3 regions of the Bacillus sp. NEAU-Y102 genome follow, and region 3 is predicted to be linked to each of the others. Evidence: riboswitches for the same ligand, from Rfam matches in the RefSeq annotation. Region 3 holds a riboswitch; each other region holds the start of a gene.

Region 1 (3,286 bases), on a different contig from region 3:
TCGTAACAGTAGCAGCTGGCGTTGGACCATCTTATTTAGAAGCTAGACTCCCAAAAGGCACGCCTGTTGCTTGGATTATGCCTAATACAGCTGCTGAAATTGGAAAGTCTATCTCCTTATATACAATGGGACAATCAGTAACCGAGATGCATCAAGAAACCCTGCAACTGCTTTTAAGAGGTATTGGTACTTCGCAACTTTGTACTGAGGAAGAAGTTCATCAGCTTACTGCAGTTACTGGAAGTGCACCAGCCTTCCTTTATTACTTTGCTGAAAGCTTAATTGAAGCAACAAAAAGTTATGGAGTCGATGAAGAAACCGCAAAACATCTTGTCATTCAAATGATTTCTGGCTCTGCTTCTATGCTCGAACAAACGCAAGATCCAGCTAACCTCCGCGAACAAGTAACAACGCCAGGTGGTTCCACAGCTGAGGGTCTCAAAACTTTATACGAATATAATTTTTCAGAGGCAATTCAAAAAGCAGTAGAAGCAACAAACAAAAAAGCTAGGGGGAAATAATATGACTTTAACAAGTTTAAAGGACTATACAACATTACATAACGGTGTAAAAATGCCTTGGTTTGGTTTAGGTGTTTTTAAAGTAGAAGATGGTTCAGAAGTAATTGATTCTGTAAAAGCAGCAATTAAAAATGGCTACCGCAGCATCGATACTGCAGCAATCTATCAAAATGAAGAAGGCGTTGGACAAGCGATTCGTGAATCCGGTGTTTCACGTGAAGAATTATTTATTACCTCAAAAGTATGGAATAGCGATCAAGGATATGAAACAACACTTCAAGCATTTGAAACTACATTAGAGAAATTAGGTCTAGAATATTTAGATTTATATTTAGTACATTGGCCTGTAAAAGGGAAATATAACGAATCATGGAAAGCATTAGAAAAGCTTTATAAAGATGGCCGTGTTCGCGCTATCGGTGTGAGTAATTTCCACATTCACCACTTACAAGACGTATTTGAAATTGCTGAAATTAAGCCAATGGTCAACCAAGTGGAATACCACCCACGTTTAGCACAAGAAGAGTTACACGCTTTCTGTAAAGAACATAATATCCAGCTTGAAGCTTGGTCACCATTAATGCAAGGACAACTACTAGATAATCCAACGTTACAAGAAATTGCGACAAAATATAATAAATCAACTGCGCAAATTATTTTACGCTGGGATTTACAAAACGAAGTTGTAACAATCCCTAAATCAATTAAAGAACATCGCATTATTGAAAATGCAAACATCTTCGACTTTGAATTAAGTGCTGATGATATGAAAGCAATTCAAGCTTTAAATGAAGATCGTCGCGTTGGTCCAGATCCAGATAACTTTAACTTCTAAGCGAAAAACCACTGCCATATGCAGTGGTTTTTTCATTTAATATAACTGAAAATTTAAACTATACTCCATTTGGTTGACACTTCATTGTTCAAGGTGTAAGATTTTGAATTATCAAAGAAACACAAAAATTAATAAAATTTATTCGTTTACTCATTGTATCAAGAGAGGTGGAGGGACTGGCCCTTTGAAACCTCGGCAGCAGGTTCATTTTGAATACTGTGCCACTTCCTGCAAGCTTTATGCTTGAAAGATAGAATGAGGGACTTCGTTTATATACGGGTGCATAACTTGTACGTAAAAATCCCTCTTTCTCAATATGAAAAGAGGGATTTTTTATTTTTCATTTCCCTCATCGTCATCCAAACTTAATTATTTAGGAGGAAAATCAAATGAAAAAGAAGTTTGTACCCGGTATTGCATCAGTTGTAGGAGTAAGTATTTTATTAACTGGTTGCGGTAGTTATAAAAACGAAGCAAGCGGAGCAAATGCAAAAGACGAGGCACCTAGCAAACAGGTTTTAAATTTATCTTCACCTACTGAAATACGAACAATGGATACGGCCCGTGCTACAGATACTGATTCTGGTCAAGTAATGAGAAACGTATTTGAAGGTTTGTATAATCTTGGTGAAGGTAACAAACCTTTCCCTGGCGTTGCAAAATCTCATGAAGTAAGTGGCGATAAAACAAAATACACATTCCACCTGCGAGATTCAAAATGGTCAAACGGCACTCCTGTTACAGCGAAAGATTTTGTGTTCGCTTGGCAGAGAGCCGTAGATCCAGCAACAGCCTCTGAATATGCATTTCTATTCTTTGATATTAAAAATGCAACAAAAATTAACAACAAAGAACTTCCAGCCGACCAACTTGGTGTAAAAGCAGTTGATGACCATACGTTTGAGGTAGAATTGGAGCGTCCTGTTCCGTATTTTATTAGCTTAACAGCGTTCCCAACATTTCTACCAATTAACGAGGAATTCTTTAAAGCACAAGGTGATAAGTACGCTTTAGAAGATCATACAATCTTGTACAATGGAGCTTTTACACTAAGCGATTGGAAGCACGAACAAAGCTTTAAATTCAAGAAAAACCCTACCTATTGGGATAAAGATACTGTCAAACTAGAAGAAATCAATTTTAACGTCGTAAAAGAAAAATCAACAGAAGTAAATTTATTCGAGTCAAAACAATTAGATCGTATAAAACTAACATCTGACTTTGTCGATAAATATAAAAAGGATGCTAACTTTAAAGAACGTCCAAACGTAGGCGTACAATTTTTACGTATGAATCAACAAAACAAAGTGCTTCAAAATGTTTCTGCACGCCAAGCAATTGATCAAACAATTGATAGAAAATCCTTTGTAAATACGTTATTAAATGATGGATCTACACCAACATTTGGTCTCGTTCCAAAAAACTTTGCAAAAGGACCTGAAGGAAAAGACTTCCGTACTGCAAACGGCGATTTAACAAAAGTTGATACAAAATCTGCACAAAAGTTATGGAAAAAAGCTAAACAAGAGCTTGGTTCTGAAAAGATAACATTAGAATTATTAACGAGTGATGCTGACCTTGATAAGAAAACTGGTGAATTCTTAAAAGGGCAACTAGAAAAGAATTTAGATGGATTAACAGTAAATATAAAACCGCAACCGCGTAAGCAACAAGTTTCGCTTTTATTAAAAGGTGACTACGAAATCGGAATTGACGGCTGGAGCCCTGACTTTGCGGATCCAATTACATTCCTTGAGCTATTTACAACGAATAACCCTTATAACTTAGATCATTACTCTAATAAGGAATTCGATGAAACAATAGCAAAAGTGAAAACGACTTTAGCTGGTGATGAAAAAGCTCGCTGGGAAGCATTACTAGAATCCGAGAAAATATTATTTAAAGACTCTGTTATCGCTCCTCTTTACCA
Region 2 (3,286 bases), on a different contig from region 3:
TTGTTAGTGGGCTTAAAGCTACTAAAAAGATAATGAATGGTACCGGACGAATTGTATTAATTATGATGTTAAGAATAGAAAAGACCCATTTATTTTCTAAAAAGTTTCCTTTTCTCGTTACATATAAAAGTAAACCTAGAGGTATACCCAGAATTGTAGCGAATATAAGTGTTACAATTACCATTAAGAGGGTATCTCCCGTCGCATCTAGTATGCGCGGCCAAAATATACTCCAATCAACTCGCATGAGCTTCTACCTCCTTCAGCTGCACTTGCAGTCTTAGATGTTGTAATGCTTTTTGAATTTCCCTCTGCTCACCTTGCAATTCTACAAGCAGATTTCCAAATAGCACATTTTGAAGTTCAATAATATTTCCGTACAGTACATTTACATCAACGTTATAGTTTTTTGCGATATATGATAGTACCGGCTGTCCTGTCTCCTCACCAGTAAATGTTAGACGATAAATTTGACCACCATTTTGAATTTTCGCTAGAACACTTTCTGGTAAATGATCATTAATAACAGAACGTACAAAGTTTTGAGTCGTCTTTGTTTTTGGTTGCGTGAAAACATCAAACAGTTTTCCTTCTTCAATAACTTTTCCCTTCTCCATTACAGCTACACGGTGACAAATTTCTTTCACAACATGCATTTCATGTGTAATAAGAAGAATTGTTAAATTGTATTCTCGATTTACTTTCTTTAATAAGTTTAGAATTTCTGTCGTCGTTTCTGGATCTAAGGCTGATGTTGCCTCATCACATATAAGAATATCTGGCGATGTCGCAAGTGCTCTAGCAATACCAACACGCTGCTTTTGTCCCCCTGATAGCTGTTCTGGATAATAGTTTGCTTTATCTTCTAACCCTACAAACCTCAGCAGTTCATTCACTCGTTCCTTTATCTCGTTCTTTGGCAATTTCGCTAACTTTAATGGATAAGCAATATTCCCAAACACTGTTCTTGAATTAAATAAATTAAAGCTTTGAAAAATCATTCCGATTCTTTGTCTTAGTTTGCGTAATTCTTTCGTCGATAATGATGTAATATCTTTATCATCTATTGAAATCGTTCCTGCCGTTGGTCTCTCTAACATATTTACTAAGCGTAATAATGTACTCTTTCCAGCTCCACTAAAACCGATAATGCCAAAAATTTCGCCTTTCTCAACTGATAATGTTACATCCTCCACCGCATGAACAGATTGCCCAGCTGATTCATACACTTTACTTACATTGTTAAAAGAAATCATTTTTCCCCCTCCTATATGCTGTAAAAACTTGAAGCAGAGCTTTCGAGGTAAAATAAAAAGTGCCCTCCTTCTTATCAACCATAAAGATAAGAAGGAGAGCACTTATATGTACTCGTTCACATCTTCTCATCTTCCAAGCCTTTATATGGCTTGCTGGAGTTAGCACGGTATTAAAAAACCCGTTGCTGAGGTATCGTAGGGCCAGTCCCTCCACCTCTCTGGATAAGAATGTATCGATTTAATTGTCGTTTAATTAATTCTCATTATAGAACTCAGAATAATAAGAGTCAATACATTTTTTAGAAAAATATTAATTATTCCTTTATTAAAATTTTCAGATGAATATTCATCTGAAAAATAGTAACTTTCAAGGTTATTTAAAATTCCTCTTCCTCATATTTTTAAACAGGAGAATCCTCTCTACAAATTGAATAAATTTATTTGAATATGAAACTCGGAGGAAGATAAATATATGAAAACAGCTCTTTTACTCGTCGATATTCAAAACGATTATTTTCCAAATGGAAAGATGGAATTGCGTAATCCAGTAGAAGCAAGCGAATATACTAATCAGTTATTACAACACTTTAGAAAAAACAGCGAACCTATTTTTCATATCCAACACGTAGCTATAAAAGATGACGCTACTTTTTTCCTACCTAATACAGAAGGTGTACATATTCATGAAAGCGTACGTCCACTTAGAGAAGAAACAGTTATAGTCAAACATTATCCAAATAGCTTCCGAGAAACTAATCTTCTAGAGCAATTAAAACGTTTAAATATTGAACATGTCGTTGTATGCGGGATGATGACTCATATGTGTATCGATGCAACAGTAAGGGCTGCATTCGATTTTGGCTTTCAATGTACCGTTATACATGACGCTTGTGCTACAAAAGACCTTTCTTTTAAGAACGCTACTATACCAGCTGTTTATATTCACAATACAGTTTTAGCTAGTTTAAATGGCGTATATGCAAATGTAATAAGCACGCAAGAATTTTTAGCTACATAAAAAAACACTCCTTTCAGTGAGCAAAACTGAAAGGAGTGTTCCTTGTCGAACCATAGATTTTCTTTCAAATTGTATTATACAGGAAATTCTCAAAATGAATACTAAAAAATATGACTAATAAGTCAACTTTTCTCATCATTTTATTTCTGTTCACATGTTTATCACGCTATTAATAGGTTTTAGCTCATTCCCTTCGAACGATGGTAATATATAGGATTTCAATTTTAAAAGGAGCTCTTCACATTCTGTGAAGAGCTCCTCTACTATTTCTTATAAAGTTTCAGAAGTAGTTTTTGCTTGCATGTGAAGTGCTAAGTAATCAGGTCCACCAGCTTTAGAGTCTGTACCAGACATGTTAAAGCCACCGAATGGTTGGTAACCTACGATTGCACCAGTACATCCACGGTTGAAGTATAAGTTACCAACGTGGAAGTCTTCGCGTGCTTTTTCAATATGGTCACGGTTGTTAGTAATAACAGCACCTGTTAAACCGTATTCCGTATTGTTTGCAATTGCAAGTGCATGATCGAAGTCTTTCGCTTTACAGAATGCTACTACTGGTCCGAAGATTTCTTCTTTCATTAAGCGAGCATCTTCTGCAACGTCAGCAACGATTGTTGGTTGGATGAACCAGCCTTTAGAATCGTCTCCTTCGCCACCTGCTAAGATTCTACCTTCTTCTTTACCAATTGCAACATAGCTCATTACTTTATCAAATGCAGCTTGGTCATTAACAGGACCCATGTTTGTACCTAATACAGCTGGGTTAGCAACTGTTAATTCTTTTGTTAATTCAACAGCACGATTTAATACGTGATCGTATACATCTTCATGGATTACTGCACGAGAACATGCAGAACATTTTTGTCCTGAGAATCCGAATGCTGATGCAACGATAGACTTAGCTGCTAATTCAAGATCTGCTTCTTTATCAACAACGATTGTATCTTTACCGCCCATTTCAGCGATAACACGTTTTAACCAAATTTGTCCTGGGTTTACTTTCGCTGCA
Region 3 (3,286 bases):
GAAGCCAATCATGCGCCATGATACAATATAAGTATACTAATCCACAAAAAGGAAAGTGCACTTTCTTATACTCCTAGACTACACATCTTTAGTTACTCTTTATATTTTCTACATAATAGAATTCAATTTTAAAACTTGTACTAAAAAATAAATTGGAGGTCTACATAGTATGGAACTTTATAAAAAATTAACAACAACATTCATCCTCTTATTCGTCGCTTCAATCACTGTCGGCTTTTCCTTAAAAGGCGCAATTCCATACGCTACATTAGTAAGCATTATATTCGCGACACTATTTTTACTAAGCAGTGCCTTTTGCGCAGGTAAAGCACGTCAAATGAACGGTTGATTACATATGTTCCAGAAGAAACCCACCCTTTGTAAATCATATAAAAAGGAAATACAAACGTATGAAAAGGCTTGGATTCATATGCCATTTCCAGCAAGTGGCATGACTAATATGAAAAAGTATATTGAGCTAGATGGAGAAGTATATTGTAGTTCATGTATTCAAATTGTAAGTAAAACGAAATAAAAAAAGCTTTGCGCTCACCGCGCAAAGCTTTTTTTCATATATTATAGACCAGCTTGCTCTTTTAAAGCTGCAGCTTTGTCTGTACGTTCCCATGAAAGATCTACATCAGTACGTCCGAAGTGGCCGTAAGCTGCTGTTTGTTTGTAAATTGGGCGACGTAAGTCTAGCATTTTAATAATACCAGCTGGGCGAAGATCGAAGTTGTTACGAACTAGTTCTACTAGTACGTCTTCAGATACTTTACCTGTGCCGAATGTATCAACTGAAATTGATACTGGTTGTGCTACACCGATTGCGTATGCAAGTTGTACTTCTGCTTTGTCAGCAAGACCAGCTGCTACGATGTTTTTCGCAACATAACGAGCTGCATATGCTGCTGAACGGTCAACTTTTGTTGCATCTTTACCAGAGAATGCACCGCCGCCATGGCGAGCATATCCACCGTAAGTATCAACGATGATTTTACGTCCTGTTAAACCAGCATCACCTTGTGGTCCACCAATTACGAAGCGGCCAGTTGGATTAATGAAGAATTTCGTTTCTCCATCCATTAATTCTGCTGGTACTACAGCTTTAATTACGTGCTCTTTTAAGTCGCGATCGATTTCTTCCCATGTAACATCTGGGTGATGTTGTGTAGAAATTACGATAGTATCAACACGTACTGGTTTACCATTTTCATCATACTCAACTGTAACTTGCGTTTTTCCATCTGGACGTAAGTATGACAATGTATCATCTTTACGTACTTCAGTTAAACGGCGAGCTAATTTGTGAGCAAGCGAGATTGGAAGTGGCATTAATTCTTGTGTTTCATTACATGCAAAACCAAACATTAAACCTTGGTCTCCTGCACCAATTGCCTCAATCTCAGCGTCAGTCATTTGACCTTCGCGTGCTTCTAGCGCTTGGTCAACACCCATAGCGATGTCAGCAGACTGCTCATCGATAGATGTTAAAACAGCACAAGTTTCTGCATCGAATCCGTATTTTGCGCGTGTGTAACCAATGCCTTGAATTGTTTCACGAACGATTTTCGGAATATCTACGTAAGTAGAAGTCGTAATTTCCCCCGCTACCAATACTAAACCAGTTGTTACAGTTGTTTCACAAGCTACACGTGCATTTGCGTCTTTTGATAAGATCGCATCTAAAATTGAATCAGAAATTTGGTCACAAATTTTATCTGGATGTCCTTCAGTTACAGACTCAGATGTGAACAGATGACGTTTTTTTGTCATGTGGTAAACCTCCCTACAGTAATTGTATATATTGTACGGAACTCATCCTTAATTTGCCACAAACTGCGACATACATTTATTCTCCCACACAAGCATACAGAAAAACCTTTCCTACTTTACATAGAGGAAAGGTTTAATTTGCTACTTGCATACTGCTTTTTGCCCTTCGCTCTTATCGTTCGAGACCTGTAGCCTCGCACAGGTTTTAGCACCTATTCACCTGCATTTATCAATACAAGTGAGGTTGCTGGGCTTCATCGGGCCTGTCCCTCCGCCAGCTCGGGATAAGAGAGTATCCGTCCCAACCTATACTAAAGAAATGATATTCATTTGTCAATTAATATTCACATTTTCCTGAAAGTTTTTCTCAATACGCCTAAAATGAAATATTAATAGGGAAATAATACATTCACACAAACAAAAAGAAATAAATAGTATACATTATTTATATAATTGTGTTATACTATTGTTGGGGATTACGAGAAATATTTCATTAAATGAAAAGGATGGTATATAAATATGAGTACTGTGAATGTCCAAATTGGTTTACACGAATTATTGAACGGAAGCAATGCACAGATTCAACTAAGTGTTCCGCAATTAGTGGAAAAAGTATTAATGCGAAATGAAGGGAAATTAACTTCTACTGGTGCCGTTTCTGCTTCAACAGGAAAATATACAGGACGTTCTCCTAAAGATAAATTTATTGTGAAAGAAGCATCGGTTGCTGACAAAATTGCTTGGGGAGCTGTGAACCAACCGATTTCTGAAGAACATTTTAATAAATTATATACTAAAGTTTTAGAATACTTAAAAGAAAAAGAAGAGTTATTCGTCTTCAAAGGATTTGCAGGCGCTGACCGCAATTACCGCCTACCAATTCAAGTTATTAATGAATATGCATGGCACAATTTATTTGTACATCAATTATTCATTCGTCCAACTGAAGAAGAATTAACAACTCATGAGTCAGGGTTCACAATTGTTTCTGCACCGAATTTCAAAGCTGATCCAGCTGTTGACGGTACAAACTCTGAAGCATTCATTATGGTTTCATTCGAAAAACGTATTGTACTAATTGGTGGTACAGAATACGCTGGAGAAATGAAAAAATCAATCTTCTCTATTATGAACTTCTTACTACCTGAACAAGATATTCTTTCTATGCATTGCTCTGCAAACGTAGGTGAAGAAGGTGACGTAGCACTATTCTTCGGTTTATCTGGAACAGGTAAAACAACCTTATCTGCTGATCCAAACCGTAAATTAATCGGTGATGATGAGCACGGTTGGTCTGATAACGGTGTATTCAATATTGAAGGCGGTTGCTATGCAAAATGTGTAAACCTTTCTCACGAGAAAGAACCACAAATTTTCGATGCAATCAAATTCGGATCTGTTTTAGAAAACGTTATCATTAATAACCAAACGCGTATCGCAGACTACAACGATACTACTTTAACAGAAAATACTCGTGCTGCATACCCTATGCATGCGATCGACAATATCG

What was found. Region 3 has a riboswitch for S-adenosylmethionine ahead of metK (methionine adenosyltransferase). Riboswitches for the same ligand answer to the same signal wherever they lie in the genome.
Region 1: it holds a riboswitch for S-adenosylmethionine, as region 3 does, so the genes downstream of both, ACYFX0_RS28405 (peptide ABC transporter substrate-binding protein) here and metK (methionine adenosyltransferase) in region 3, are expected to answer to the same signal.
Region 2: it holds a riboswitch for S-adenosylmethionine, as region 3 does, so the genes downstream of both, ACYFX0_RS21850 (methionine ABC transporter ATP-binding protein) here and metK (methionine adenosyltransferase) in region 3, are expected to answer to the same signal.

What each region holds. Positions count from the first base shown of each region.
Region 1 covers NZ_JBTWFK010000016.1:22,609-25,894, reverse strand. The annotation lists gene proC (pyrroline-5-carboxylate reductase) at 1-521, shown strand, start outside; gene ACYFX0_RS28410 (aldo/keto reductase) at 523-1,356, shown strand; SAM riboswitch class I at 1,509-1,613, shown strand; gene ACYFX0_RS28405 (peptide ABC transporter substrate-binding protein) at 1,746-3,286, shown strand, end outside.
Region 2 covers NZ_JBTWFK010000009.1:24,041-27,326, reverse strand. The annotation lists gene ACYFX0_RS21855 (methionine ABC transporter permease) at 1-247, opposite strand, end outside; gene ACYFX0_RS21850 (methionine ABC transporter ATP-binding protein) at 237-1,256, opposite strand; SAM riboswitch class I at 1,380-1,485, opposite strand; partial or broken gene ACYFX0_RS21845 (cysteine hydrolase family protein) at 1,729-2,294, shown strand; gene pruA (L-glutamate gamma-semialdehyde dehydrogenase) at 2,545-3,286, opposite strand, start outside.
Region 3 covers NZ_JBTWFK010000003.1:435,475-438,760, forward strand. The annotation lists gene ACYFX0_RS11690 (hypothetical protein) at 170-349, shown strand; gene ACYFX0_RS11695 (hypothetical protein) at 356-535, shown strand; gene metK (methionine adenosyltransferase) at 577-1,776, opposite strand; SAM riboswitch class I at 1,946-2,067, opposite strand; gene pckA (phosphoenolpyruvate carboxykinase (ATP)) at 2,296-3,286, shown strand, end outside.